DNA from 3 places in the Thermosinus thermophiluss DSM 23256 genome. Region 1 is predicted to be linked to each of the others. Evidence: riboswitches for the same ligand, from Rfam matches in the RefSeq annotation. Region 1 holds a riboswitch; each other region holds the start of a gene.
What was found. A riboswitch is a leader RNA that binds a small molecule or an ion and turns the genes downstream of it on or off. The one in region 1 is predicted to bind cyclic di-GMP.
Positions count from the first base shown of each region.

Region 2: another riboswitch for cyclic di-GMP. It lies ahead of BLQ99_RS07615 (HD-GYP domain-containing protein); the one in region 1 lies ahead of BLQ99_RS09030 (methyl-accepting chemotaxis protein).
Region 3: another riboswitch for cyclic di-GMP. It lies ahead of BLQ99_RS05045 (HD-GYP domain-containing protein); the one in region 1 lies ahead of BLQ99_RS09030 (methyl-accepting chemotaxis protein).

Region 1 covers NZ_FNBU01000013.1:45,094-54,959, reverse strand. The annotation lists gene BLQ99_RS09040 (heparan-alpha-glucosaminide N-acetyltransferase) at 1-437, shown strand, start outside; gene BLQ99_RS14940 (low molecular weight phosphatase family protein) at 445-621, opposite strand; gene BLQ99_RS09035 (permease) at 638-1,591, opposite strand; gene BLQ99_RS09030 (methyl-accepting chemotaxis protein) at 1,976-3,952, opposite strand; cyclic di-GMP riboswitch class I at 4,031-4,116, opposite strand; gene BLQ99_RS09025 (LysR family transcriptional regulator) at 4,170-5,069, opposite strand; gene BLQ99_RS09020 (DUF47 domain-containing protein) at 5,231-5,857, opposite strand; gene BLQ99_RS09015 (MFS transporter) at 5,937-7,106, opposite strand; gene BLQ99_RS09010 (hypothetical protein) at 7,338-7,685, opposite strand; gene BLQ99_RS09005 (energy transducer TonB) at 7,809-8,483, opposite strand; gene BLQ99_RS09000 (ExbD/TolR family protein) at 8,487-8,897, opposite strand; gene BLQ99_RS08995 (MotA/TolQ/ExbB proton channel family protein) at 8,894-9,517, opposite strand; gene BLQ99_RS08990 (TIM barrel protein) at 9,505-9,866, opposite strand, start outside.
Region 2 covers NZ_FNBU01000010.1:54,927-64,792, forward strand. The annotation lists gene BLQ99_RS07580 (MazG-like family protein) at 1-103, opposite strand, end outside; gene BLQ99_RS07585 (DNA recombination protein RmuC) at 176-1,540, opposite strand; gene rpsR (30S ribosomal protein S18) at 1,677-1,907, opposite strand; gene BLQ99_RS07595 (single-stranded DNA-binding protein) at 1,925-2,326, opposite strand; gene rpsF (30S ribosomal protein S6) at 2,343-2,627, opposite strand; gene BLQ99_RS07605 (DUF3311 domain-containing protein) at 3,190-3,390, shown strand; gene BLQ99_RS07610 (sodium:solute symporter family protein) at 3,421-4,896, shown strand; gene BLQ99_RS07615 (HD-GYP domain-containing protein) at 5,019-5,906, opposite strand; cyclic di-GMP riboswitch class I at 6,064-6,151, opposite strand; gene ychF (redox-regulated ATPase YchF) at 6,565-7,671, opposite strand; gene BLQ99_RS07625 (hypothetical protein) at 7,881-8,066, opposite strand; gene pflA (pyruvate formate-lyase-activating protein) at 8,098-8,856, opposite strand; gene pflB (formate C-acetyltransferase) at 8,843-9,866, opposite strand, start outside.
Region 3 covers NZ_FNBU01000006.1:16,523-26,388, reverse strand. The annotation lists gene BLQ99_RS05070 (ParA family protein) at 1-659, opposite strand, end outside; gene BLQ99_RS05065 (tetratricopeptide repeat protein) at 669-2,015, opposite strand; gene BLQ99_RS05060 (chemotaxis protein CheX) at 2,046-2,507, opposite strand; gene BLQ99_RS05055 (chemotaxis protein CheX) at 2,498-2,986, opposite strand; gene BLQ99_RS05050 (response regulator) at 3,016-3,381, opposite strand; gene BLQ99_RS05045 (HD-GYP domain-containing protein) at 3,389-4,096, opposite strand; cyclic di-GMP riboswitch class I at 4,233-4,320, opposite strand; gene BLQ99_RS05040 (helix-turn-helix domain-containing protein) at 4,584-4,805, shown strand; cyclic di-GMP riboswitch class I at 4,958-5,046, shown strand; gene BLQ99_RS05035 (methyl-accepting chemotaxis protein) at 5,250-7,298, shown strand; gene hpdA (4-hydroxyphenylacetate decarboxylase activase) at 7,447-8,394, opposite strand; gene hpdC (4-hydroxyphenylacetate decarboxylase small subunit) at 8,443-8,709, opposite strand; gene hpdB (4-hydroxyphenylacetate decarboxylase large subunit) at 8,714-9,866, opposite strand, start outside.

The sequences.
Region 1 (9,866 bases):
CCTACCTGTATAATCCCCAGACCTATATCCGTTTCGGTATTTTACATTTGCTGGGCGTCAGCATGGTGCTGGGGCATTGCCTGCGGCGGGTTCACCCCGCTATCGTGACATTCCTTGCTTTCGTTTTTCTGGCTTTAGGGCAGCTGGCCAAAACAAATGCCGTTTCCCATTCCTTTTTCCTGCCCTTTGGCATCATGCCGAAAAACTTTACCTCGTTGGACTATTATCCAATCTTTCCCTGGACCGGAGTCTTCCTGCTAGGAACCGCCCTTGGCCGGACATTATACAAAGGAAAATTGAGCCGAATACCCGGTCCCCCTCGAGTCGTGTGGCTGGCAACGCTCGGCAGGCATTCGCTCTTCATCTATCTCGTCCACCAACCGGTACTGTTGACCTTGTTGTATCTAGGCCATCTGCTTTGGCGGCGCTTTGCCTGACGCCTCCTTACTCTTCCCTGCCGAAGGTATCGACAATCCATTGTTTGATTTGGTCTCGTACCCTAGCCACGCCGGCCATTATCTCCGCGTCAGCGCCGGTCAAAGCCGACGGGTCGGGAAAACTATGGTGCGACCGCGCCGAATTGTGGGTGCATAAAAATAGGACGCGTTTTTTGCTGCTCATTTAATTGTCCCTCCTATTATAGAATTGCATTAAACAGGTATCCGGTAAAGATGATGGTCACTGTCATAATGCCGACAAAAACGGCGATGAGCTTCGGCTTGAGCACGTTGCGGAGAATAATCATCTCCGGCAGACTCAGCGCCGTCACCGACATCATGAAGGCCAGCACCGTCCCAATGCTCATGCCCTTTTCTACCAGCGCGTAGACAATGGGGATGGTGCCGGCGGCATTGGAGTAAAGGGGTACGCCGATGACTACGGCCAGCGGGACGGCAAACCAGTTGTCCTTCCCCGCGTATTGCACTAAAAAGTCCTCAGGCACATAACCGTGAATGAAACCGCCGATAGCAATGGCGACAACCACATAGGGCCAAATCTTGCGCAATAATTCGCCGGTATAGCCCCAAGCATAGTCCACCCGCTCGCGAAAAGCGACACTGGCAGCCGTCGTCTGCCCCTGCCCCGCTTTCATTTGCAACACGTATTCCTCTACCAGGTGCTCCAGGTTCAGTTTACCAATTACTACTCCGGCGATAATCGCGACCGTTATGCCGGAAAGCATGTAAATGGCGGCAATCTGCCAGCCAAACATGCCCCATAAAAGGACTACCGCGATCTCATTCACCATCGGCGACGAAATCAGAAAGGAAAACGTTACCCCCAGCGGCACTCCCGACTCAAGAAAACCGATAAATAACGGAACCGCCGAACACGAACAGAAGGGCGTAACTATGCCTAGCAGCGCGGCGGAGATGTTACCGAAAAATTCCCGCTTATGGCTGAGGATTTGTCTTGTTCGCTCCGGCGAGAAGTAGGTGCGGATAATCGCCACAACGAAGACAATCACGGCCAGCATGAAGAATATTTTCATGGTATCGTAGATGAAAAAATTAGTGGCGTCGGCCAGCTTGCTGCCGGGCGCGAGTTGAAAAACCCGGTACGTAAGATAATCGGCAATATACTGGAGCATAAAATCGAACCCCTTTTTTATCATCATATTTAAATATTTAAATATATTTTTATTGTAATAAAATACTTTTACCCCGTCAATACCTTTGTGACTTAATTTATCCTTCCGGCCTGAACCCTGATGAATACGTGAAAACCTTGGTAGGCGGTAACAGCCCTCGTCCTGCTGCTCGCGGCCCGGCCCTGAGTTTGCCCCTCTTTCTGGAACCTGAACTGGTGCAAAGAATAAAGAACGGTTTCTCGTCATTATTGACCATAAAACGAACAGACGCTGCTCTGGCAGCGTCTGTTCGTAACTTTCTATCTCCTTTGCGGGTTTCCTGCTGAAAAAATTCCGATTGCCCAGGCTGACCGATGTCCGAAGTGGTAAAGCAGTTCAGGGTTTTTAAACCCGAAAGACACTGACAGACTGCTGAAACTCCTGGGCCAACCTGGCAAGCGCCTGGCTGGCGGATGCGATTTCTTCCGCCGACGCCAACTGTTCTTCCGTCGCCGCCGACACGGTCTGCGCTTCTGCGGCCGTCTCTTTGCCTAGCTCATTAAGGTGCGCAACCGCCCCCACAATCTGCTGACTGCCGGCAGCGAGCTGGTCAATAGCCACGGTAATTTCTTTGATTTGGCTAGATATTCTTGTAACCAAACTAACAATTTCCCGGAAGGTCTGGCCGGCGGTATTGACGACTTCCGCCCCCATCCTGACGGCCTGGTTTCCGCTTTCCATCGCCACTACCGCTTTTTCCGTCTCTCCCTGGACTTCGCTAATCAAAGCGGCAATCCGTTTAGCCGCTTCCTGCGACTGTTCAGCCAGTTTTCTTATTTCCTCGGCAACAACGGCAAAACCGCGGCCCGCATCCCCGGCGCGCGCCGCCTCAATGGCGGCATTCAGGGCCAGCAGGTTTGTCTGACTAGCAATGCCGGCGATAGTATCCACAATTTGGCCGATCTGGTCGGACCGGTTACCAAGACTGGTGACCGCCTGGGCGGATGCGGCTACGGTCTGCTCAATCTGCGCCATCTGGCCGACCGCCTGGTCTACCAGACTGCTGCCGTTTTGGGCCTTACCGGCCGCCTGGTCCGCCTGACGCGCAACCAGATTGGCATTATCCGCCACCTGCTGAATACTCGCCGACATCTCCTGCAACACCGCTGTGGTACTTTCCAGCTCAGCCAGCTGCCGTTCAGCGCCTTTAGCCACACCAGTGATGGAAGCGGCTACCTGGCCGGCTGCCTGCGAAGACTGGTCGGCACTGGCCGTAAGCTCTTCGCTTGAAGCGGCTAAATGCTCGGCATTGGCATTTATCTTCTTTACCAGTTCTTTCAACTGGTCAGTCATGGTGTTAAAGGCTATAGCCAACTGGGCAGTTTCGTCACGGCCGGTCACCGGCAGCTTCTGCGTAAAATCCCCTTGGGCCACCGCGCGGGTAAATTCCACTACCTGGCCGATTGGCCGGGCAACCGACCGGGCAACGGTCATGGCGATAACGATGATCACCAGTGTCACTGCCCCTACCATTGCACCCGATACCAAGAGCTGACGGCGGGCGCCGGCTAATGCTTCCTTTTCCGGCAGCTGAATAATTACGCCCCAGCCGGTGCTGGGAACAAAAGCATAGCCGGCCAGTTTCTTTTCACCTTCAAATTCATAGGTGATAAAGCCGGTTGTCTTGGCAACGGCCTCTTTTACCGGCGGCAAATCGCTGACATTCTTAAGGCTGTCGACAAAATTCTTTACCGGGTGTGAAATCAGCCTGCCCGTGTTGTCAGTAATAAAGGCATATCCGGTTTCGCCCGGTTTGATCGCCCGGGCTTTGGCATCAAGTCTCCCCAGATCGACGGTAGCACACACGGCGCCTACCACTTCCCCTTGGGAATTCTTCACCGGAACGCCAATAATTACGGTAGGCCGTCCGGTTAATTTAGAAATTAAGGCATCGCTTACGGCTACCGGCGCCCCCTTCATTATTGCCTGGAAATAAGCCCTGTCGGCGATGTTGACAGGCTCGCCCGCATCGCGGGCAATCTGGCGTCCGGTCGCATCGGCCACATAAACATTGGTGAAATCAGCATATTGCTGTTTAACCAGCTTTAACAGCGGAACTTGTTGCGCCGGATCCATGCTCATAAGTTGCGGGGTCTGACTTATTAGCCGCAAAACATCAATCAAGGACTGGATCATGCTTTCAGTTTCACCGGCCAAAGCTGCCGCCATCCGCTTATTGTCCTCATATGTACTCTGCACGTCTTTCTGATAAGTCTGGTAGGAAGTGATGCTGCTTAGAACTACCAGCGGAACCAGCGCAACCAGAGCGAAGATCAATAGTAGTTTAGTCCTCATCGGAAACCGGGAAAGTAGGTTCGTCATATGCCGCCTCCTCTTTGTTTTTTGCAAAAATAAAAAAGGCAGACTAATGCTGCCTAAATAAAATCAGTTAATTCCTTAACCGGCAGCTGGCAATCATAGACAAGAAGTCCTTAGACCCTATAGCTTTGCGTCCCCGCCTTTCGACGGGTTTGCCCAATATTTAGTTCCAAAAGGTAGGCTATTACTCATTTTATTTTATAAATAGGTGCACCGTTAGTCAAGTCAAGTCCCCGCTCTTTGCCAAATGGTTCCGGACAAAAGTTAACCACAAGCGGGCGGCATGGGACAGATAGCGCCGCTTGTTCCAAATGATCGACATTTGGAGAAAGAGCTGCGGGTCGGCCAGCGGAACCGCAACAATGGTTTTAGGGTCCAACTGCTCGCAAATTTTGCTGGGCAAGAGGGCAATGCCAAGATTGGCGGCAACAATTTGGGTCATCAATTCCCGTTGGGACGTCTCGAAAATAACATTCGGCTGAAACCCGGCAAGACGGCAGCGGTCGATAATTGCGTCATGAAGACTAAAGTCTTCACGGTATAAGACAAAGGCCTCGTCAGCGAGAAGGGCAAAGTCGACCTCCGGATACTGGCTCAAGGGATGGTTAGGATGCATGATGACCCGCAAAGGATCTTGCGTAAATTCGATCACTTCGTAGTTTTCATTATTGCTCGGACTGCATATTACACCGATATCGAGCGACCCGTCCTGGATGGCAAGTTCAACTTTTTTCGAACCATACTCAAACAGGACAATATCAATATTGGGATAGGTCCGCCGGAATTCGCCGAGCAGCTCCGCAAAGGCCGTAGCCCCCGTTATCGGCGGGAGGCCAATACTGACTTTGCCCTTTTCCAGCTTAACCATGCTTTCGAATTCGGCAGTAATATTCTGAAACAGCGACACAACATGCTGCGCCTGAGAAAACAGTATTTCTCCCGCGTCAGTCAGCTCGACATATTTGGAATTGCGGTTAAAGAGGACCACCCCAAGCTCGGTTTCCAAATCTTTTATCATTTTGCTGATTGTCGACTGTGAGACATATGCGGCCTGGGCTGCCTTACTAAAGCTTTTGTGCCGGGCAACTTCCACAAAATATTCCAAATGGCGTATATCCATAATTTTTCCCCCTCTTAATCATACCATTGATTTTGTCGATAATAAACATTTTAATTATTGATTTTATTTATCCTAAAAAAACGCAGGCTGCATTTTAAACTGCAGCCTGCATCTCAGGTAAGATTGCTTGGGTTTGGCCCACGCCATGCTTACAACTTTTATCAAGCGTACTTCATCAAGACGCCTTTTAACTGGTCGGCAATCCGTTCACAGTGGTCAAGGGCATCCTCTTGCAATTCCAGTATTTCTTTCCACTTAATAATATCGATAGGGTCAACATTGCCGATAAAAAGACGTGCGACTTCTTCGCGATAGATATGGTCGCCCTTTTCTTCCATTTCAACAATATTTTTCGTAAGATCCAGTATTTTTTCCCGATTACCCTTGATATTGGCCAGTAAATCGAAGACTGAAACTAATTCGTCGGTGCACAACACGAGCAGCTTGCCGAGCTCAATGGCACCGCCGGTTGGCTTGCTAACGCGAAAAAGGGCCATCCGCTCCACAATGTCCTCGACATAGTCGACAATATCGTCCAATTGATTGGTAAGGGCGAAAATATCTTCTCTGTCCAGTGGGGTAATAAAGGTCTGGTGCAGATTGTCAAGAATTTCATCGTTAAGTTCGTCCGCCTCATGTTCCAGGTCAAAAACCTGTTTGACCTTTTCCGGCAGACTTTCCGGCCGGATCAGGGCGTCATGGAGGATATAGGCGCCCTTTTGGGCCAGTCTGGCGCTTTCGGAAAACAATACAAAGAATTTATTTTTTTTCGAGTTTAAAGCTAACATATACGTACCCCCCCATTTAAACTTCTGTTTTATGTTTCCCCGTGCGGTCCCCGCTATCCTTGCGCGGCGACAATAATGATCACTGAGTTAACTGGCTCGTCCGGCGCCCAAAGACAATGTATACGGATAAGGCCAATAAGGCCGGGGCCATGGTCCATAGATACATGGTCTTATAACCGGTTAGCTGGGATACCAAGCCCCAGATCACCGAGCTGAAGCCAATGCCAAGATCAAAGCCAATAAAAAAAGTAGCGTTGGCCGCCCCCCGCCGGTTTGGCGGCGCCTGCAGGACCGCCATGGCTTGCAAACCGGGCTGCACCGCGCCAAAACCTGCGCCGTACACGATGCCTGCCGCTAAGAACCAGGCCAAACCCTGCGCCAGGTAGAGCAAGAACATGGCTACCATAACCAAAACCAGCCCGGGAATGACGACAATATCGAACCCGCGCCGGTCGGCAAGCCGTCCGGCGAGCGGCCGGGCTACCGCCAAAGCGGTGGCATAAGCGGTGAAAAAGGGGCCGATATTGCCAATGCCCTGCTGGGCAGCATAGAGCGCCAAAAAAGCTACGATCGCACCATAGGTCATGGTCACAAAGAAGATCACCAACGCCGGCCGCAGCGCCACCTTTTCCAGCAGAACCGTTTTGGCGTTAGCGGCGTTAATGTGCCGGTAACCAATGCTGAGGGCCAACCCAGCGGCTATCGTCACGATAAAAGCAGATACCAAAAATAAAACGGAAAAACTGAAATGACTGGTTAAGTAGAGGCCTAATGCCGGGGCAAAAGCCATCGCAGCCGTCGTAGTTAAGCCGAAATATCCCATCCCCTCTCCCAGCCTGGCTTTGGGAATAATATCGGCCGCTACCGTACTGGCGGCTGTGCTGGTAGCGCCCCAGCCAAAGCCGTGGATAAAGCGGATTAACAGCAGGATCCCCAGCGACGGCGCCCAGATGTAAGCCAACACCGCGCTGATAAAGACGGCCAGTCCGGACAGGAAAATGCCCTTGCGGCCGTAATAGTCCAGTGCTTGCCCCGCCACGGGACGCATTATGACCGCCGCGACGGTAAAGATGCCAACGATCAAGCCGGCCGCGGCGTCACTGCCGCCCAAGTGCTTGGCATAAACCGGTAAAGTCGGCAGCAGCATCTGAAAGCCGCAAAAGATGAGCAGGTTAATCGTGCAAATCAAAATAAAATCTCTGGTCCACAGCCGTTCCCGCAAGCTATCCGCACTATCCCTAACTGCCATTGTCTCATTCCTTCCACCGCCGAATCGCCCTGCACATGACCGGTAAACCGTAAAAGCAATTGGTAAGAGAGGAAGTCTAATCCTATAATATCGAATATTTTACTTAATATCTAGCCCCGCTGGGGTTTCACCGGCGGGGAAAATGCAAAAAATACCCAGTAGCGGCCGAGCTTAATCAACTACTGGGTCATTACTGTCTGTTAGCCAATTGTCGCATCGTATACCCATAAATTACGGCGCTGGTTCTCTTTTCGTTCTGACCTTTACATCTTCCACATAACGGGCGTAAGCCCGGTTTTCCTCCACCCGGACCACAACATAGCGTTTATTGTCTTCGGTAATCAGTTCATCACCGGGGTTGACAGTTACGACCGATACATACATGATTGTTGCCCCGGTGGCTTCATCAATAATCACATAATACTCGTAAGGCGCTTTGGTCGGGGTCTCGGGTTTGGGCTGCGGTAGCGGCAAAAGTTGCGGGGCGGTAAAGTATAAAACGCCAACCATGGCAAGCACGCCAACAATAAAGCCGCTAAAAAAGGATAGAAACCCTTGTCTGCGTCCAGGCTGAGCCATTTGTTTTGACCTCCCGTTTTGTATCATTTCCGCCGCCGCGTTAAGTTATGTAAAAATGGGTCTATTCATATAATGCCTTTATCTGGCTACGGGCATTGGCCGCCAACCATCTGACGGTAAGGATTACGAATTTAGGCGGAAAGCGACGGACAATGACGTAATACAGGAAACGGGAAAACCGGTGTTCTCGTCCTTAGCCGGCACAAAAGTCCATTGGCGCACGGCCTGAACTGCCGCATTATCCAATATTTCATAGCCGGAAGAGCCGACAACCCATACGTTACCGGCCCGCCCTTCTGCCGTTATTTCAATTTTAACCCGAACCGTCCCTTCCCAGCCCTGGCGCCTGGCTTGTTCCGGATAGGTCGGTTCGGTTTTTCGCAAAATGCGTGGCGGCAGTATATTTTTCCGCCCTACCCCGGCAGAAGGCCCCACCCCCGCAGCCTGGCCCGGATCGCTCGTTATCGCGCCAGACGCAGCAAGCGGCGTACTTCCTTCCCTATTGCTTTGCGCACTTTCGGCTACGTCTCCGTTTTTTTGCCCTTCGCCCATATTCAAGGCGGGTTGCGACTGCTGCGCTGTCGTCGGCGCATCAGGGGTTGGCGGCAAAGAGGATACTGGCGAAACAGCCGCCGGTATACTGGACGTGATCCCGGCATGAGCAATAATGTCTACTTCCAAAGGTGCATCCCGCCCCTCAGGAAAGTAATCCGCCATCCACCCTATCGCGATTAGCAGCAAGAAGTTAACAAAACCGGAAACGATTAGGGCGCGTCGCCACCGTGACTGCTCCATCATAAATCACCTCGGCTTAGCCTCGGCCGCAATGGCAATCCGGCGAACGCCGACCTTTTTCAGCTCATCAAGCACCGTGATAACTTTGCCATATTCAGCCTGGTGGTCTGCCCGCAGGACAAACGAAGTGTCTGCCGACCGTTCAAGCTCGGCCTGTATCCGGGCGCCCAAAAGCGCCAGCGGGACTTCTTCCCGCTCAAAGAAAATCGTACCCTGGGCGGTAACCGTGATGGCTACCTGTTTCTGCATATCGGCCTGAGCCGCTGCCGCCCGCGGCAAAGCAACCGGAATGGTCTTCTGCTCAACCATATATAACGTGCTCATCATGAAAAACACCAGTAAAAAGAAGATAATATCAATCATTGGTATTATCATGAGTTTGGGCTGCCGTTCAAGGCGCAAATTCCTCAGCTTCATCCTACTTTCCTCCGCCCCGCCGCATCCAGTAAGCAGGTAAATGCCATCTCCATGCCGGTAATGATTCGGTCCAGGCGCTGCGCGAAATAGCTGTGGGCCACCAGCGCCATGACGGCTACGCATAGTCCGGCCGCAGTCGCAACTAATGCTTCGCCTACCCCGCCGGTAATCGCGTGAGGCTGTCCGGATCTGATGGCCATAATGCTAAAAGAGTTTATCATGCCAATAACGGTGCCCAAAAGCCCTAGCAGCGGCGCCAACGTAACGATGGTTTCCAAGTAGCTGAGCCGGTCCCGCAAACGGGCAGTTGCCAATGCGGCCGCACCTTCCAGTGCGTTCTGGAGAAGCGCCGGGTCAAGAACGCCCTTTTGCAATACTTTCAAAATAATTCTGGGCGTTATTCCGCTCGTTTTTTCGCATAAAGCCATGGCCTCCTGCCATTGGTCCTCGCCTAACTTTTTCTCCAGGAGAGCAAGAAACTCATCGCTTGTTTCAGCGGTACGATAATACTGCCAGCGTTCAATAACTATTGCTATTACCATAATGGAGCAAGCCAATAAAGGATACATAACCAATCCGCCTTTTTGAAAAAGAGCGGCTATTTGGCCTAACAATTCCATGATACTTCACCTCGTGCCAAAATATTCCCCTGCAGCGCCGCCTGCTGGGTGCTTATGTACTGAGACAATTCAGCGCGACAGCGAAACGTAAATTCGTGCACCAAATACCGGGGTTGTATATAATCAACGATCCTATGTACATCAGGGTGTTCAAACGGGCGATGCTGGTCAATTTGCAGAATGTGAGCCATAATCCGGTTTTTGTCAAAGGAACCGTCTGCTGTTTTTATCGTCCGGAGTACATATTTGCCTGACAGTGAAGAGTGCAAATGAATGCCTTGGATAGCTTCTTTTAGTTCGCCAAGCTTTTTAAGCGTTGCCAAGATATAATTAATCCCCTCCTGCTGGG
Region 2 (9,866 bases), on a different contig from region 1:
GGGCAAAGGCCTGAAATAACCGCCCCACCTGGCTGACCAGCTCGGCCTTCAGCCACTCGATGAGACGCAGGCGGCGCAGAATATCTGGTTCATGGGATAGCACCGAACGACCCCTCCTTGCTGCAGTGGATATTATTCGCCGCGGCAGTGCCTTTCTTCCTGCCGGCTACCGGCTTTACCCACATTCTTCTTCCGCCGCGGCGCTGTCAAGGAGCCGGACGGCTTCTTCGGCGGGAAGCTCTTCGACTTTTTTCAGTTTCCGCTCAATAGTGCGCGACTTGCGGGCCGCTGTTTCGATCGAGGCGGACGCTTCCTGCAGTTTGCGGCTCGTTTTGTCCAAAAGATCACCAAACTTGCTAAATTCGGTCTTAACGGCGCCGAGCAGCTGCCATACTTCGGCGCTACGCTTTTCGATGGCCAGCGTCCGAAAGCCCATCTGCAGGCTGCTGAGCAGGGCGGCGAGCGTCGTCGGCCCGGTGACGATGACGCGGTAATCCCGGATCAGACTGTCGCACAGCCCGGGCCGGCGCAATACTTCGGCGTACAAACCTTCAATGGGGAGAAAGAGAATGGCGAACTCGGTAGTATGGGGGACGCTGATATATTTGGCGGCAATATCGCGCGCCTCGGCCCGAAGGCGGTTCTCCAGGGCTCTCGCCGCCTCTTCCGCCAGCTTGGCATCGGCCTTATCCTGGGCATCCAGCAGGCGCTGGTAGTCTTCCTGCGGAAACTTGGCGTCAATGGGCAGCCACACCGGCGCCGCCTCCCCATCGCGCCCCGGCAGTTTGACGGCAAACTCCACCCGTTCCGACGACCCTGGCTTGGTGGCCACGTTTTGGGCGTACTGGTCAGGAGTAAGGATTTGCTCGAGCAGCCCGGCCAGTTGGTATTCTCCCCAGATGCCACGGGCTTTAACATTGGTCAGCACCCGCTTTAAGTCGCCTACGCCAGTGGCGAGAGCCTGCATCTCGCCCAGCCCCTTGTGCACCTGTTCCAAGCGCTCGCTAACCAGGCGAAAGCTCTCGCCCAGGCGCTTTTCCAGCGTGGCGTGTAGCTTTTCGTCCACCGTGCGGCGCATTTCCTCAAGCCGGCGGCTATTGTCATCGCGCAGCGCTTTGAGCTGGCCGTCCACGACCTCGCGCAGCTTATCCAGCCGCTGCTCATTGCTCTCCCGCATGGCCTGGACTTCCTCCCGTAGCCGGTCGGCTTTCTGGTCGCTGGTCCGGGTGAAATTCTGCAAGATATTGGCAAAAGCCTCCAGTTGGGCCATCTGGGTACCGGTGTTTTCATGGAGACGGCGCAGGACAGCCTCCTGAAACCGTCCGACCGTTCCGACCAATTCTTCCCGCAGCATACGGGCGGTTTCGGCTGCTTCACTCCGGTTTTGCGCCGCTTCGGCCCGCAGGATGCGCTCCAGCCGGTCGAGAGCTTTTTCAAAGGGGGCCAGTTCGGCGGTCCGACCACTGCGAAGAAGCAGCAGGAGGAGCAGGGCAAGGACGGCAATATTAAGTATCAGGCTGATTATGGCTAAGTCAGACATTGTGCACCTCCGGCAAATAGGCATGTTATCTGATATTTCCCGTAAATCAAGAAAATCCCTGCCGGCCGCAGCTAGGTAGCGCAGCTTGGACCGGTAAAAACAAAAGAGCCGGAGAAAAATTCCCGGCTCTTTGGTCTTATTCCGCCGTAAACGGCAGGAGGGCCATATTACGCGCGCGTTTAATGGCAAGTGTGAGTTGACGTTGATGTCTGGCGCAGTTGCCCGAGATGCGGCGCGGCAGGATTTTGCCCCGCTCGGTGATAAACCGGCGCAGTCTGGGCACATCTTTGTAGTCAACACGTTCTATCTTGTCAACGCAGAAACTGCAAACCTTTTTCTTCGGTTTTCTGCCTCGTTCGCGTTTCACCTAACCTTTACCTCCCTTTAAAATGGTATTTCCTCTTCAGGAGGGAAGACGTCGCTGCCAATGGACGACACGTCGAAGGAACCGCTGCCACCGCCGGCAGCAGCCGTTTGCTTGCGCTCCAGAAACTCGATGCTCAGGGCGACGACCTCGGCAACCCGCCGTTTTTGGCCGTCAGGAGTTTCATAGGAGCGGATTTGCAAGCGCCCTTCTACCAAAATCCGCTGTCCTTTGGTAAGGTTATTTCCACAAGTTTCGGCCAGTCGTTCCCACGCGACAATGGGAATAAAATCGGTCTGCTGTTGTCCCTGGCTAACATAGCGGTTAACGGCGAGGTTAAACGACGCTACCGCTTTGCCTGTTTGCGTATAGCGAACTTCCGGGTCCTGGGCGAGACGACCGACTAAGATAACCTTATTCATGGCAAATCCTCCTGGCCTATTCGTCTTCTTTAATAACCATATGACGCAAAATCTCGTCCGTAATCTTCATTACGCGCTCAAGCTCGAACACGGCTTTGGGCTCGGCGTCGAAATAAATGACGCAGTAGAAGCCCTCGGTGAAGTCTTTCACCGGGTAGGCCAGGCGCCGCTTGCCCCAACGGTCGATTTTCTCAATGTTGCCGCCGTTGTTTTTAATGAGGTTCTCAAACTTGGCAATTACCGCAGCGGTCGCTTCTTCGTCGAGCGGCTTCACAATGAACATGACTTCGTATTTTCTCACGAAAATCACCTCCTCCTATGGACTAGTGGCCCCCGTAGGGGCAGGGAAGGTTTGCAATCTAAAATTGAAACCTGCGTCTAGGCCATGTCCTAGACTGATATATTATACCATTATCCTGCAGCGTAATCAAGGGCGTTCTGTGGTGCCCTTTTATTTATCCGCGCGTGCTCATATCATAGCAGTTTTAAAAAGCGCCCGCTCTTTTTAGCAGGACCGGATTTGCCGGCGCCATAAACGGGAGGATGACTGCCTAAGCGGCAGCGGCGAAAGTTTTCCTGTAGTAAATCTGTGCCTATTAAGCAGGGACTTTAGTTTAACAGTTGTATTTTTTAGTCTAATTCTTAGATGTAATTTGTTCAAAATTAACAAGCAGCGGCAGGATTTTAGTACTATTTGGAATAAAAAATATACAAGGCAATATATTTAGATATCTGAATAATATCAGGGGTGATCCGGAAATTGGAACAGGTCAGCCATAAATCCGGTGCGGCCTCAAGCCGGTTAGGTGGACAAAACGCATCGCTGCGGCTGTTACCAATAAAATAGGAAAGGAGATTTAGGCATGAATCCGGTAAAAGTGATTTTAACATTGATTCCGTTTATCTGGACTATTGGTATGATTCCGTTCGTTAACAGAGTAAAGCCTTTTGTATTAGGGTTGCCGTTTTTGGCCTTCTGGCTGATTGCCGGAATTATCGTCGCTTTTTTGTGCATAAGCGCCCTTTATCGCCTCGATAAAAACAAAGACGACGCGGATGTTTAATCTAAATAACCGGCGAAAGGTTGGTGTTGTATGTCAAACGAAGTACTTGCGCTTGTTGTCATCTTCACTTTTGTTATTGTCGCAACAATTGTCGGCATGATTCCTGGGATGAAACAAAAAATGAACCTGGAACAATGGGCGGTTGGCGGCCGCAACTTCGGCCGGTGGCTCAACTGGTTCATTATGGCGGGTGAAATATACACCGCATTTGCCTTTCTTGGCGCCAGCGGCTGGGCCTATGCCCGCGGCGGCCCCACATTTTACATCCTCGGTTATGGCGCCCTGGCTTATCTGGTAGGCTACTACCTATTGCCCGCCATTTCGCCGCTGGGCCGCAAATACGGCCTGATGACCCAGCCGGATTTGGTGGAACATCTATATAAGAGCAGACCCCTGGGCATTCTGACCGCCTGCATCGGCGTCGCGTTTCTCTTGCCTTATCTGCAGCTGCAGCTTACCGGGTTGGGACTCATCATTGAAACTTGTTCCTATGGCCAGATTACCCGCGTGCCGGCAATGCTCATTGCCTTTACCATGGTGGCGACCTTTGTCTATGTCAGCGGCCTGCGGGGCGTAGCCGCGACAGCCATTATCAAAGACGTTGTCATGATGGTTGCTGTCGTCTTTTTTGGGCTGTATCTGCCTATCCATTACTTCGGCAGCGTCGGCGGCATGTTTGAGGCGCTTGACGCGGCCAAACCGGGTTTTCTCGCCTTGCCGGGCGGGACCAAAAACCTCGATGTCAGCTGGGTAATGTCCACCCTCGTGGTGACCAGCTTGGGCTTTTATATGTGGCCCCATTTTTCGGCCAACAGCTTCAGCGCCAAGAACCCCGATGTCTTGCGGCACAACGCCGTATACCTGCCGCTCTATCAGTACTGCCTGATTTTCCCCATGCTGATTGGCTTTACCGCCCTGCTGGTCATTACGCCGCCGCTGAAAACGCCGGATATGGCCTTTATGACCATTGTCCAAAAAGTATTCCCCGGGTGGGCGTTAGGCCTCGTTGGCGGCGCCGGCGCCCTGGCCTGCATGATCCCGGCGGCCGACCTGCTGCTATCTACGTCCATGCTGTTTACCCGTAATATTTACGGTAAAACAATTGGCAAAGACACCAGCCCGGAAAAAATGGGCCAATTAGCCCGGGTAGTCGTCCTTATCCTTACGGCCATAGCTTTGTACCTGGCTATCTACAAACCTAATATGCTTGTCAATCTCCTGCTTACCGGCTACTCCGGCGTAACCCAGTTCTTCCCCATGATTGTCCTGGGAATGTTCTGGAAGAAGGCTACCAAGATAGGAGCATATACCGGCCTTATTGTCGGCGAAGTTATTGTGTTCGCTTTAATTCTCAACAAAATGGATCCCTTCGCCATTGCCGGCTTGAATCTTAATGCCGGGTTCGTGGCCCTGGTGGTTAACATGATTGTATTTGTCAGCGTCAGCTTGCTTACTTACACGCCGGTAGCTGACAAAGACCAATCACCGCAGACGGCGAAAGCATAATACCAATAATTTAAGAAGGCTTTGGTTAAGACGGCGCAGCCGTCAGTAAACCAAAGCCTTCTTTTTATGTCCACCCAACTCGCCTTCCTTAATTTTTAAGGTTCGGTTGTCAAGCGGCTTATTTACCCGCCCGACGCATTTTGCCAGGCAGGCCGTAGGACTGCTTCCAGCCCCGCCACTACCTCCGGCCAAAACAGGTGCTGCTCGCTTTTTATTGCTTCAAGCGCCTGATGCGGCTCCAGCCCGGTTCGGGATTCCCGCCCCGACGTATAAAGGTCAAATGTATCGGCGACTGCGACGATGCTTGCCAGCAAACTGATTTCGCCGCCCCTTATCCCGGCCGGATAACCGCTGCCGTCGCAGCGCTCATGATGCTGGCCAACGACGGTCAAAACCGCGTCTTCCAGTGCCAGCGGCCGGAGCATGTCGCAGCCGACGCGGGGGTGTTGCTTTACCATTAGCACCTCCTCCGGTCGCAGTGGATCAGCACGGTTGATGGCCTCGGGCGGCACCAGTACCATGCCGACGTCGTGTAGCAGCGCGCCAAGGCAGACCGCCTGCCCGGCCTGCCTGGCCAGCCCCAGTTTTTCGCCAATCATGACCGCCAGCAGCGCCACATTCAAAGAATGGGAATAAACCCAGCCTGCATACCCGACCAGCGTTTTCAAGTGAATACTCCAAAAGCTTTGGCGGCCATTTTCGATAAGCTCGCCTACCCGCGCCGCCGCCGCCGCGATCAGTTCCTGGTCCAACCCAGGGATGGCTGCGGTTAGCTTAGCTACTGCAGCAACCACTTGCTCCCCATCTTGCGTTCTGCGGGGGGGGGGGGGGGACGTAAACTCGCCCCCCTGTCGCTTAAGCACTACTTTACGCTCTAGCAGCCGCTGATAGATCTGCGGCGTTATTTTTTTGCCTTTGGCCACCAGTAATACGCCGTCCGCATCATAAATATCGCGGTCGGCAATGCTGATTACCGTCTCTAAGCTGCCGTTTCCGCCTGCCCCTGTCATTACGTTTCCCTCCCCGCAAAACTTGTACGCCAACCAACAGAGAAACATAGATACCAGGTTGCCTACGGAAAAACAGCAAAAAAGCAGGCTTTCCGCCTGCCAACCAGCTTATAGTCGCATCATCATTGCATATATACAACAATTAGCCCTAATGCTAATTGGCAACCTGGCGATCATAGACACCTAATGTCCTTAGACCCATGGCTTTGCGTCCCCGGCTTTCACCGGGTTTGCCCAAATTTTGCATATCAAAATATGTCGATTCCACCTTTCTTTAATTTTTATCATACTATAGTCGTTGGGTCTTGACAAGTCTCTTTTAGGGAAATAAGTCCTATTTTGAGGAATTTAGTCCTATTTTTGGAGAAATAAGTCATATTTGGGAGAATTTAGTCCCAGTTGGCGCCACAGACCGGTCCGGCCGCCGCTTGGGGGTTAGCAACCGCAGCGCCGATCCACCGCTCCAACTCTCTTAACCGATCAATATCCCCCGCTGGCGTAACCGGGGCATTGTTTCCTGACCGGCACCTTATGACAAAGACTTCCTGTTCGCAGATTTAATTCTGCACCAGGAAGTCTTTGTCTTTCCCCTGTTTAAGATTGGCAATTCAGTTAAGGAATATTACCCGGGAAATGGCGGTGTTGCGCTTCTTCATGCTTACACGTTGAACCGGAAATAGACCACGTCGCCGTCTTGCATCACGTAGTCTTTGCCTTCCAGGCGGATAAGGCCCTTTTCCCGGGCCGCGCCGTAGCTGCCGGCGGCAACGAGGTCAGGATAGGACACGACTTCGGCCCGGATAAAGCCGCGCTCAATGTCGCTATGAATTTTGCCGGCCGCCTGCGGCGCCTTGGTACCCTGCCGGATGGTCCAAGCCCGCACTTCCTGCTCGCCGGCGGTGAAAAAGGTAATCAGACCCAAAAGCTTATAACCGGCCTTGATGAGCTTGTCCAGTCCCGATTCAACGAGGCCCAGCTCGGCGAGAAACTGCTTGGCTTCCTCGTCGGACAGCTCGGCAATTTCCGCCTCGAGTTTGGCCGAGACGGCGATCACTTCCGCCCCTTCCCCGGCGGCATACTGTTTCACCACCTGCACATACGGGTTGGCGTCCGGATCGGCTACATCGTCTTCGCTCACATTGGCGACAAATAGCACCGGTTTAAGAGTAAGCAGATTGAGATCGCGCACCAGGGCCTGCTCTTCTTCGCTTAAGCCCAGTCGCCGCGCCGGCTGCCCCTCACCCAGCCCTGCGCGCAGGCGCTCAAGGACGGCAAACTCGCTCTGGGCTTTTTTATCGCCGGCTTTGGCCATTTTTTGAGTGCGTTCAAATCTTTTTTCCACCGTCTCCAGGTCGGCAAGACACAGTTCGGTGTTGATAATCTCGATATCGCGCAAGGGGTTGAGCGCCCCTTCGACATGGGTAATGTTAGCATCGGCAAAGCAGCGTACCACCTGGGCCACGGCATCGACCTGGCGGATATGGGACAGAAACTTGTTGCCCAGCCCCTCACCCTGGGATGCGCCCTTCACCAGCCCGGCGATGTCGACAAATCGCATGGCCGTGGGCGTCGTCTTGCGCGGCTTATACATCGCCGCCAGCTTCCCCAGCCGCTCGTCCGGCACTTCCACCACGCCCACGTTGGGTTCGATGGTGCAGAAGGGGTAGTTGGCCGCTTCCGCCCCTGCCTTGGTAATAGCGTTGAACAAGGTGCTCTTGCCGACATTAGGCAGCCCGACGATACCTACTTCCAAATTGGTGCTCATGTAAACTCCACCTTACTGCAAAGATAATCATGCCAATAAATGGCGCCACAAAGCATGAAAAAATTTTTAACCACTGAGAACGCAGAGGCGCGATATTCATCGCGCTAAAGCCAAAATTATCCCTCTCCGCGTCCTCCGGTTCCCCTCCACTTTTCATGCTAGCGTTAACCTATATATTTTAGACCATCCAGCCGCTATTGGCAAGGCTTCTATCTCTCCCTGTCCCGCCAGTTGACCCAGACGTATTTCAGCCGGGCCATGCCGAGGAGGATAAACACCGACCCGGCAATGACGCCGACGGTGACGTTAATGATGCGGCCAAAATCGGTGCCGATGGCCACGAGGACGATCCCGGTGATAAAGGTGGACAAACCGAGGAATAATTGGGCAAGCATGAATACCTCCGACGGTTAATAAGTTATCATGCTAATATTCTGCCTCGATTACCCTGATTCCTTGCGCCGTCAGGGCTGCCCGCGCGGCCAGCATCTGTTCGCGCCGGGCAGCGGGTACGCCGGCCAGGGGATAGCGGCGGCCAAGGCCTTCCCATTTGGCCCGGCCAAGAGTGTGGTAGGGTAATAGTTCCACGGAAACGGGCCGCGGCAGGCCATGCAGCAGATCGGCCAACGCCGCAAAATCCGCCGCCGTGTCGGTTAAACCGGGAATGACGACATACCGCACCGTCACCGGTGCGCAACCGACTGCCGTCCGCAGGTTTTCGCCAATCGGTCCGGGCGATCTCCCGGTAAGCCAGACATGCTTGTCGGCAAGCGCCGCTTTAATGCTAAACAGCACGGCGTCAGTATAGGGAAGCACCATCGCCATTTTTTCCGGTGAAGCAAAGCCGGCCGTGTCCAAAGTGGTATGAATGCCCTGCCGGCGGCAGGCGCGAAACAGAGCGGCCACAAACTCGGCCTGTAGCAGCGGCTCGCCGCCGCTCACCGTCACCCCGCCGCCGGAAAACCGGTAAAACGCCTCATACCGGGCCAGGTCGGACAGCACCGCGTCAAGGGTGACCGGCCGGCCGGTCGGCTGCCACGTGTCGGGGTTGTGACAGAATTTACAGCGCAAGGCGCAGCCGGCGAGAAACAGGACATAGCGAATGCCCTGTCCGTCGACGGTACCGCAGGGTTCACAGGAGTGGCAAAGGCCGAGCGGCATAAATCTCTCCTTACAGCCTTTCATAGAAGGTGCGCTCCAGCACTTCGCGTTGCTGCCGGGGCGACAGTTTCGTAAAGTGAACGGCATACCCCGAGACGCGGATGGTGAGATGGGGATAATGTTCAGGATGAGCTATGGCATCCTCCAGGACACGGCGGTCCAAGACATTGACATTAATATGATGTCCTCCCTGCGCGGCATAGGCGTCGAGGATGCCCACCAGGTTGTCCCGCCGTGCCGCCGCCGTTTTGCCTAAAGCGGGTGGCAAGACGGAGAAAGTGTACGAAATACCGTCCTGGCAGTCGTCGTATGACAGTTTGGTAATCGACCGGAGGGCGGCCAGCGCTCCGCGGCGGTCGCGCCCATGCATGGGGTTGGCGCCAGGAGCAAAGGGCTCGCCGGCTTTGCGGCCGTCGGGCGTGGTTCCCGTTTTTTGGCCGTAAACCACATTAGAGGTAATGGTGAGTATGGACAGAGTATGCTGAGCCCCCCGATAGGCGGCATGTTCCTTCAGTCTGGCGCTAAATTCGGCGCACACCTCGGCGGCGATGGCGTCTACCCGGTCGTCGTCATTGCCGAAATAGGGGAAGTCGCCGTCAGCGACGAAGTCCACAGCCAGACCCCGCTCGTCGCGCAGCGCTTTTACTTTGCCGTAGCGGATGGCGCTCAAGCCGTCGGCCACCACCGACAAGCCGGCCGCGCCGAAGGCCATCAGCCGCCCGACTTCCGTATCATGGAGCGCCATCTGCGCGCTCTCGTAGGCGTATTTGTCGTGCATATAGTGGATAAGGTTCATGGTATTGACATACAGACCGGCCAGCCAGGCGAGGACGCGGGAAAAGTTTTGCCGCACCTCGTCGTAATCGAGATATTCGCCCTGCGGCAGCGGCAAGGCCGGTCCCACCTGTTCGCCGGTTACTTCATCGCGGCCGCCGTTGATGGCGTAAAGCAGCGCCTTGGCCAGATTAGCCCGGGCGCCGAAGAACTGCATCTGCTTACCCACTTTCATGGCCGAGACGCAACAGGCGATGGCA
Region 3 (9,866 bases), on a different contig from region 1:
TCCCTGACCGTCTGCTCAAAAACGCGGCTGTCAAAACGCTCTTTCAACCGCTGCTGCACTTCCCGGTGGAGCGATTTACGCCGGTCAAAGCGGTTGATTAATATCCCGGTTATATCCAGACCGGGGTTAAAACGCTTGCCGATGACCCGGATTACTTCAGCTATCCCGCTCACTCCCTGCAATGATAAAAACTCGGGAAGGACAGGCAATAGCACCCCGCTGGCGGCCACCAGCGCGTTTATTGTCAAAAACCCCAGCGCTGGCGGACAATCAATCAGGATAAAGTCAAACCGGTCTGAGACCGCGGCCAAATGTTTCCGCAACAACCCCTCCCGCGACGGAACCGTCGCAAAGTCCACCTCGGCGCTGGCTAAGCGTACGCTTGACGGTACTACTGCCAAGGAATTATCGTTTATCCTGGCCAGCAGTTCTTCCCAGGTCAGTCCGCCCTGAAACAAATCGGCGATGCACCGGCCGCCGGCATTTTGCCCCACAGCGGCAGTCAAATTCGCCTGGGGGTCCAGGTCGATCAACAACACCCTTGCCCCCAACCTGCTTAAGCCAGCGCCAATATTCACGGTGCTGGTAGTCTTGCCTACCCCTCCTTTTTGGTTAATAACGGCGACCGTCTTGGCGGCAAGAGCTTTTTCCGTAGCCAACCCCTCCCTTTAAAAACTCTGAGTCAATCCCGCCAGTTTGTCCTGCACGGCAGCCAGGTCGGGATGTCCTTCCTCCGCCAGCTCAATAAACTTTTGGTAGCACCGGACTGCTTCATCCGCATTCCCCAGCTTTTCATAGGCAATACCCTGCAAATAGTACGGCCGGCATATTTCCGGGTCTAACCGCAGCGCGCTTGCACAGTCGGCCAATACCTGGTCATAGTCTTCCATGCTCAGATAAAACTCGGCCCGGCTGTCCAGCCATTCCGGATTATCCGGCTCAGTCTCGATCGCTTTATTAACCTTGCTTATCGCCTCAATGACTTGTCCCTGATGAAAGTAAGCATAAGCCAGAGAATTATAAATTTCGCCGGTAACTCCCCCGCTAGCAAGCGCCAACTCATAAAAACGGGCAGCATCGGCATAGTGCTCCCGCCGAGCCTGGATGTCCCCGGCCAGCTGATAAAACTTGTAGTCCTTGCCGCTTAATTGTATAGCCTTATCAATATCGGACAGCGCTTCTTCCAAAGCCCCCATCCGCTCATAAGCGCCAGCCCGGTAATAATAGGCCAGCGCGTCGGTTGCATTATGCTGCAAAACTTGCGAATAATCCAGGATTGCCTGGGGATATTGACCGGCTTCGGCGTAACTGCACCCCCGCCCCATCAGCCACAGGCGGTTGCGTGGTTCTAACGCCAGAGCAGAATTAAAATCAGCCAGCGCTTTTTCCCAAAGGCCGTTCTTCAGGCAATGCCACGCCCGGCTTCCATAAATGGCTGCCGCATATTCGCGCAAAACGGTGCGCGGCGAATAATAGTTGATGATATAGTTCAATATTTCGCCGCTACCATCCCAATAGTCCGCACCACTGCAGGCTATTTGCAGGATGGCCGGCCTGGGATCCGCCCCGTCTGCCGCTCGCGCTGCGGCATAAGCCAACAACCGTCGTCCGTCTTCAGGCATATTCAGTGCATCACTCAAAAGGTCTGCCAATTCCTGCATTGCCGGTACTGCTTTGCCAGAAGAAAACGCGAGCAAATACAAATCGAATAAGAGCAAGGCTGCTACTTTCCTGCTGTTGCCGCTGCCGCCCAGCCGGCTAATAACACTATCCACGTCTTCTTCCCGCACGATAAAATTGCCGATTTTGACCTTGTCTGGGACAGTTTCGCGCAGGTAAGCGCTCAGTTCGTCCAGACGTTCCATCATACGATCCCCATATATGGAAGTCAACGTAAACGCCCAGGTAACGGCTTCAATATAAGCTGCACGAACTTCGGGACTTTCGGATTTTACGGGATGAGACACCACCTGGCGCCGCCTCGCTTTTTTGCTCAGTATGTCAAGTACCGACAAGTCCACAGCCTCCTTTCCCCGCGAGCCTTTTTAGACCTCCAGCCCGATATTGATTTCGATTGTTCCATCCTCGGTAATCATTTCCACAACCAGTGTTTTTACCCGGCTCATTCTAACGGTAACATTCTTCCCCATAACCAGCGTCGGCGGCGAAATATTAACCCGCTTACCGATCCCTTCCAATATGGTCACAGCTTGGGCAGCAACCATATTAGCCAGCTCAGCCACGGCACTCTGGGCCAACTCATTTAATTCGTCCACCGGCATACCCATCATCATGCGCGATGCTACCTTTTTGGCGGTCGCTTCATCCATCGCATAGGCGACATTCCCATGCAAGTCCATATTCAGGCCAATAAGCACATTAACGTCCATGGTAACGATAAGCTTGTCCTTCAAGGCCAACTTTCCGCGGCGAACCTGGGTAAACCCGAATTGCGGCAAAATATTCGCTACGCCTTCGACAAAGGGGGCGACTAGTTTCACGTCCACTGTTCAATCCCCCTTTCAAAACCAATGCTCAAGACAATGTGCCCAGCCGGAGTGTCAACAACAATGATTTGCGCCTCCAGCTTAGGCGTGACAATCTTAAGGTCCTTGCCGACAAACACTCCCGGAGGAGTCAGCATAAGGCCTAACCCGGCCCGCCTATTGTTTAACCAAGTAATGATATGCCCGGACAAAATATTGCCCAGTTCGGCAACTGTATCCATAATAAGCTCATCGTCAAGGTCATCTTCGCCGTTAATAGCAGCACTCAGTTTGCGTGCTGTCGCCTCAGACATATCCAGGATAATCCGCCCCGGGGCCTTCCCGGTAACCCCAATAATTACCGCCAACCCCGCCGAACTAAATATATCATTTTGCGGCAAACAATTGGCTGCCGTTATGTCCAGGCCTGCCATCTCGCACAACACCCGCCGTACCGCCGGCAACCAGCCCGTCACTATATTTTTTCCCAACTGGTCCAAAAAGCCCCACTCCCTTCCGGCTAACAACTTTACACAAGCGCGCTGATAATATTTTTCAACTCATCGTCTTTGAACGGTTTTTGGATAAACTCTTTGACACCCATTTCTCTGGCCTTTTTAACCAGTTCATCATCACCCATGGCGCTCTGAAAGATAATCCTGGCCTGGTTATCTTTGCCCAAAATTTCTTGGGCAGCCGCCAGCCCATCCATAACCGGCATGGTTATATCCATAATGACCACATCCGGTTTAAGGTCAAAATACATTGCACTGCCTTCCTTGCCATTGTAAGCCGACCCGACAAGTTCAAATTTTTCCTCGTTCTTAAAGGCCCTGGCGACAGCCCGGTGAATAAACGGCGAATCATCAACCACCAAAACGCGAACCTTGTCCATATCCAGATTAACCTCCTGTTGCCTGTTTTTTATGATCGCAATATTCATTAAAAACATCGATAAATGCTTCTACTACTGCCGGATCGAACTGGCTGCCGGCAGCAGCCTTGATTTCCTGCATCGCCTGTATCGCTGAGCGCCTGGCCCGGTAAGGCCGATCCGAAACCATAGCCTGGAAACTATCCGCCACCGCCACAATGCGCGCCCCCAGCGGAATGGCTGCTCCAGCCAGGCCGGCAGGATAGCCGCGGCCATCCCATCGCTCATGGTGATGACGGACAATATCGGCTACCGACACCATGCCCGGGATGTCGGCGATAATATCTGCTCCAATATCCGGATGCCGCCTCATTAATTCCCACTCTTCCGGCGTCAGGGAGCCAGGCTTGCCCAAAACCGCGTCAGGCATGCCAATCTTGCCAATATCATGAAGAAGCGAGGCAAGCTCAATATAATACGCTTCTTTCTCCGACCAGACAAGCTTGCTGGCAATTTTCCCGGCCAGAACCGCCACCCCGGCGGAATGACGGTAAATGTAACGATCTCGGGCTTCCAGGGCATTGACCAATGCTTTTATAACCGCAGACAAAAAGACTTCTCGCGGGCTGTCAATACCGTGACCTATCCGGGTCTTGTCAGCAAGTAGGTCCTCCAGCCAGGCGCCAGCATCGTCTAAACCCAACCATAACTTATTGTCATCATTACCTACCAGCAATTTACCCTCTCCCTTCGCCTGGCGCTATATTGCCTGCCTTTCACCCTATAGACAAGCCCATGCCGGGCGCACACAAAAAAACGGCTGCCTCAAAGCAGCCATTACCACGCAAAATAGTCATACTAATACCTGTCGACTTGGCAACCCGGCTGCCATATTCTAACCACGAATTTAGGCCCGTAGCTTTGCGTCCCCGGCTTTCACCGGGTTTGCCTTTATCAACGACAATTGATATTTCGATTTAAAATTTATAATTTTCCAACTTTTAAATTCGTGCAGGTAAGCACTTGGCTGGCAAATTCCGAAAAGGACTTTACCAACCACGTTATTGAACTTATTTTAGTTGATCTGATTATTCAAGCAGCGGCTACGTCGCCCGTCTTTTCAAAACCGCCGCCCTACAAATCGCACCAATCAGCACCATTTTACAATTTTTTTACCTTCTTAAATTATAGTCACCTTTTCGGTGACTCGCAAGGGGGTTTTTATGTTTCTACACGAAATTTTTTGTGTCAGGTTACGGCAACTGCGCCAAAAACACAACCTGACGGCTGAGCAGTTCGGCAGAATCTTCAATGTATCTAAACAAACCGTAAGCCGGTGGGAGCTAGGCGACCGTATTCCGCCGCTCGATGTTGTTGTTGCTATTGCTGACTATTTTGATGTCTCTCTGGACTGGCTCACCGGGCGAACCGACAATATGCCATAATAACTTTAGCACCAAGCCTCCAGAAATAAACAGACGGGCTCGTGCCGCCGACCCAGCCATCTAAAAAAAGTATTAAAAAGGCTTGACAACATATTTAATAATAGTCTAAGTTAATTTATGGCAATTACTTTAATAGCGATTATCTTAAAGCAATTATCCAAAGGCAAACCTGTCGAAAGGCAGGGACGCAAAGCCACGGGCCTAAGGAATAGCAGTTATTCTATGGCAGCCGGTTGCATGATTGCGGCGGGTCCTTCTATACCTTTAGCCGTATAGAAGGATTTTTTATTTTGAAAAAGGGGCGGTGATAAAAGTAAAACATACTATGTCTTTTGGGGACCTAGCTAGCAAACGGATGGTAAACTATTCAAAGCCAACAAATTCAGCGAAGGAGGCGTTATCCTGGCCGCCGCCCGGGGAGCGGCCGCGGTTAGGGGAAAGGATATGTTTATGAAATTCTTGCGCATAAACATGAAAAGCCTACTGACAAAGATGACCCTGTTTTTTGGCCTGGTCGTGCTGGCAGGGTGTCTGGCGCTCTGGTTGGTCAGTACCAACCGCGCCGGCGAGGCGGTAAAAGCCGAAGCCGAAGATGGCATGCTGAAAGTGGTCAAACAATATACGGCCATGCAGGACAATCGCATTGATACCCTCAAATATATAGTGGAAAACGTGGCGGCGCGCAATGTCGTCCGCGGCAAAGCCGGCGACCGGGAAGCTACTTTAGAAGAAAAACTCGCTGTTTTGGCTGCGGAACTGCAACAGGCAGAAAAACTGGGCTTTAAACGCATGGGTCTCATCGACAAGTCCGGCAAGGCCTTTTATCCGGACGGCAGGACCGCCGACCTTGCCGACCGGGACTACTTCAAGCAGGCGCTGGCCGGCAAAACATATATATCCAGTACATTGGTCAGCAAAGTAGACAACTCGGTCATGTTTGGCGTGGCCGCCCCGGTCCGCCACTATGCTAGCGGCGAGATAACCGGTGTGGTCTTCGGCATCGTTGACGGCGCCCATTTTGCCAAGACCGTGGGCAGCCTTTCCTATGCCCAAACTGGCTATGCCTTCGCGGTCGATAGTACCGGTAAAACGATCGGCCATAAAGATCAAGAACTTGTTCTTAAACAGGTAAATTTCATCGAAGAGGCCAAGACTAATCAAGAGCTGGCCGGACTGGCGGCTATCATCTCCCGGATGGCCAAAGGCGAGGAAGGCGTAGGTGTCTACACCTATCAAGGACAAAAGAAATATGTTGCCTTTGCCCCGGTCAAGAGCACCGGCTGGTCAGTCGCCATTAACGCCCCGGAAGATGAAGTGCTGGATAAGGTAGCCGGTCTAAACCGGGTGCTGCTGGTGGTTTCCGCGCTGGTGCTCGCCATCGCCCTGGCCCTGACGGTCTTCATCGCCCGGAGCATTGCTGTCCCGCTGAAGCTGGCGGTCGACCACTTAAGCGTCATTGCCGACGGCGACTTCACCAGGGCAGTACCGGAAAAGTTCCTCCGCCGTGAGGACGAGATCGGCCAATTAACCAGGGCGCTTGACAAACTGCAGCATGACCTGCGCCCCCTTATTGGCAGCATTCGTAGCGACGCCAAGATATTGTCGACAAGCTCGGAAAGCTTGAGCGCCGCCTCCCAGGAAGTAGCGTCATCCTCTAACGAAGTGGCCAAAGCCATTCAGGAAGTGGCTGCCGGCGCGTCAAACCAGGCCTCCAGCCTGCAGGACATCGTCGCCCTTATTGGCGCTATTTCCGCCCAGCTCGAAAAAGTCTATACCGCACTTAATAACGTTAAAGCCAATAGTGAAGAAACAACCGAACTGGCCGGCAAAGGCAGACAGGAACTGGATTTGCTCACCGCATCGATCGACAATGTCAGACAGGCTTTTCAGCTGGTTACGGAAAAACTTGCTAACCTGGACAAATCGGTCGGCCAAATTGGGGAAATCATGGGCGTAATTACCGGCATAGCCGACCAAACCAACCTATTGGCTCTCAATGCCGCCATCGAAGCGGCGCGGGCGGGCGAAGCCGGCCGCGGCTTTGCCGTGGTAGCCGAAGAAGTGCGCAAGCTGGCCGAGCAGTCGCGCGCTTCAGCCGACAAAATCAAAGCCCTGCTGGACACCGTCGGCGCTGAAACCGGCGAAGTAGTGGAGACTGCCCGAATAACGCAAGACCAAGTGACAAATCAAATCGAAAATGTCAAGAATACCGTCAGGTCGTTTGACCACATCCTCGCTTCGGTAGCGGCTATTGCTCCCATGATCGCGGCCGCGTACCAGGAAATGGACAAAACGGTTAAATCCAAAGACGCGGTACTGGACCGCGTCCAGAGCGTCAGCGCCGTGTCGGAAGAGACGTCGGCCGCTTCCGAAGAGATTGCCGCTTCGGCCGAAGAGCTTACTGCCTCGACCGAAGAAATCGCCGCCGGCGCCCAGCAGGTGCTGAACGTGGCCAAACGGCTGGACGAGCAAGTCGAGCACTTCAAAGTGTAACGCCTGGATATATAAATATTAAGGCCCTGGCACAAGACCAGGGCCTTTTTAACTTACTGGCAGTCAACCCGCCAATTGGCGTCATATATTATGGCCGTATAATTGCCGTCCCGTTGGTATACACAGCGCAGTTCCCACTGCTGCGCCGCTAAAAGGGCGTCTCGTGCCCTACATAACACAATATGTCATTGGCCAGAAACAGCTCCTGAATATGGTCGAGCACATGCTCCGGCGTCGCTTCATAGTCGCGGTAGGGATAAACCATGCCGCACTGCGTCCATTTTGAGTCGCCCAGGCGGTGAAACGGCAAAATATTGATTTCGTTCTGGCCGATCTCTCTGAAAAAGGCAATCATAGCGTTAATGTTATCTTCACTATCATTAAAATCGGCAATCACCGGCATGCGGATTATCAGCCGCCCCGGCCAGCCATTCGCCTTGAGCGCGCGGATATTGTTCAATATTAATTCGTTCGATACCCCGGTTTTATTTTTGTGTTGATCCGGATCCATATGTTTTATATCGATAAATGCAAAATCAATATTGGCCATGACATCGCTGAAAACCGGCCACGGCGCATAAGCGCTGGTCTCGATGGCAGTGTGGATATAACTTTCCCGGCACCTTTTTAAAGCTGCCAGCAAAAAATCCTGCTGCACGAGCGGCTCACCGCCGCTGAAAGTGACCCCGCCGTCCGAACCCCAATAATGCCGGTCGCGGTTTAAGATCCGCGTCAGTTCTTCAACGGTTATTTCCCGGCCGCAGACGGTGAGCGCCTCGTTAAGACAGGCCGCCGCACAGGCAAAGCTCGCACAATGGCGGCACTTATCCCAGTTAATTTTTATCCGTTCGTGCTTTTCACCGCCGTCAACCGCCTGCTCTGGACAGACAGGCGCGCACCGGCGGCACTTGCGCTGCGGACGGACGCACTTAGTCGCCCGGAACATTAGTCGCCGACGAGCTTCCCACCCTTCCGGATTGGCGCACCAACCGCACCGCAGGGGACAGCCCATCATGAAGACCAGCGTCCGACATCCGGGCCCATCATGAACCGAATAGCTTTGAATATCGAAAATCAGGCCTTTGCTGTTTGGCAAAACCAATCACCCTCGCTTATAGGGCTTTGCGCCCCGCCGGCCGTCGGCTCACTTGCCCCGAAAATGTTCACAGACAGCAGCCTTAAGCTCGCCGAACGTCCAGTAGTTATCGCCAAAACCAAGGCAACGGCCGATAAGTTTTTCATCAGGCTCGGTAAAGTTAGCGCAGTGCTTGCACTTGGGCATCGCATCAAACTTGGGGCATATTTGCCCGTCGGTTAATATTTCCTTTTGGTGGACATTGCATATTCCCTTTGCTACGTCAATGGGGATAAAATTGCGGCAGTCGTTATGGTTGAGTGCTGCTTTGTCCATCACTTTACACCCCTTCATATTCGGTTCTGGCAATGACCTCGTCCTGGATCGGTTTGCCAATTTCCACCCAGTATTGGGTAAAGCCGGCGACGCGGACCATCAGGTCGCGGTATTTATCCGGGTTTTGCTGGGCATCTTTAAGGACGTTCGAATCGACAATATTGTACTGGATATGAAAGCCCCCGCGGCGCAGATATGCCCGGGTCAGCTCGAGCAGCTTGCGTGAGCCGCTGATGCCGCGCACCGCATTGGGATGGATTTTCAGGTTCATTTGCGAGTTCTGCGACTGGGAATGGTCCCAGCAGCACGCCGACTCAAACAGCGCATACGGCCCGTTCCGGTCAGTACCCGGATAAGCTGACATGGACGCATCGGCATAAGTCGTTCCGGCCAGGCGGCCGTCAGGCGACGCCAGCGTGACTGCTCCCTGGGCGCCGTGGGTGGAAACCGAAATCTGACAAGAATACATCGGTCGGCCGTAGAGCGATTCAAATTTACGGCACATTGCGCAGAACCATTCTTCGTATTCTTGCAGGATACTGTCGGCATAGGGGTCATCATTGCCGTATTTAGGCGCTTTCAGGCAGTCGCTGTGGATCTCGTCAAAGCGCGTGTCGGCATCATCCCGTTTTTCCTGCGCCGCGAGGGAGAAGCTGCCCGCTTCGGCTGCCGTCTTAAAGCCGAAGTTGTTAAGAACGGCCTCCCGCATGTCCTCAAGCGTATACTTTTTTTCGTCATAAACCAATTTTTTGAGCGCCGCCAGCGAGTTAACCATATTAATCTGGCCGCACGATTCAATGTTGAAGGTGGCGTTATACCGGTAGCCGAGATTGCCGATATGCTGCCCCTTGTCGAGGCAGTCAGGCTTGAGCAGGGAGTTAAATACGGCCATATTCTGCTTGCGCCAGATATCGTGCTGGATATTGTTTGTTTTCACCAGACAGTCGACAACAAGCTCATAGTATTCCTTGAATGTTTCCCAAAGTTCTTCATAAGTCTCAAGCTTCTTGTTGTGCGGCGGCAACACTTGTTCACCAGTCCGGTGGTCAAAACCGTTAAACAAAACCAACTCGAGGACTTTGGGGTTAGCGATAAAGTGAACGCCGACGCTGGTAGGCTGGCCGGCGCCGCCGGGCACCCAATACTTTTTGCCGTTT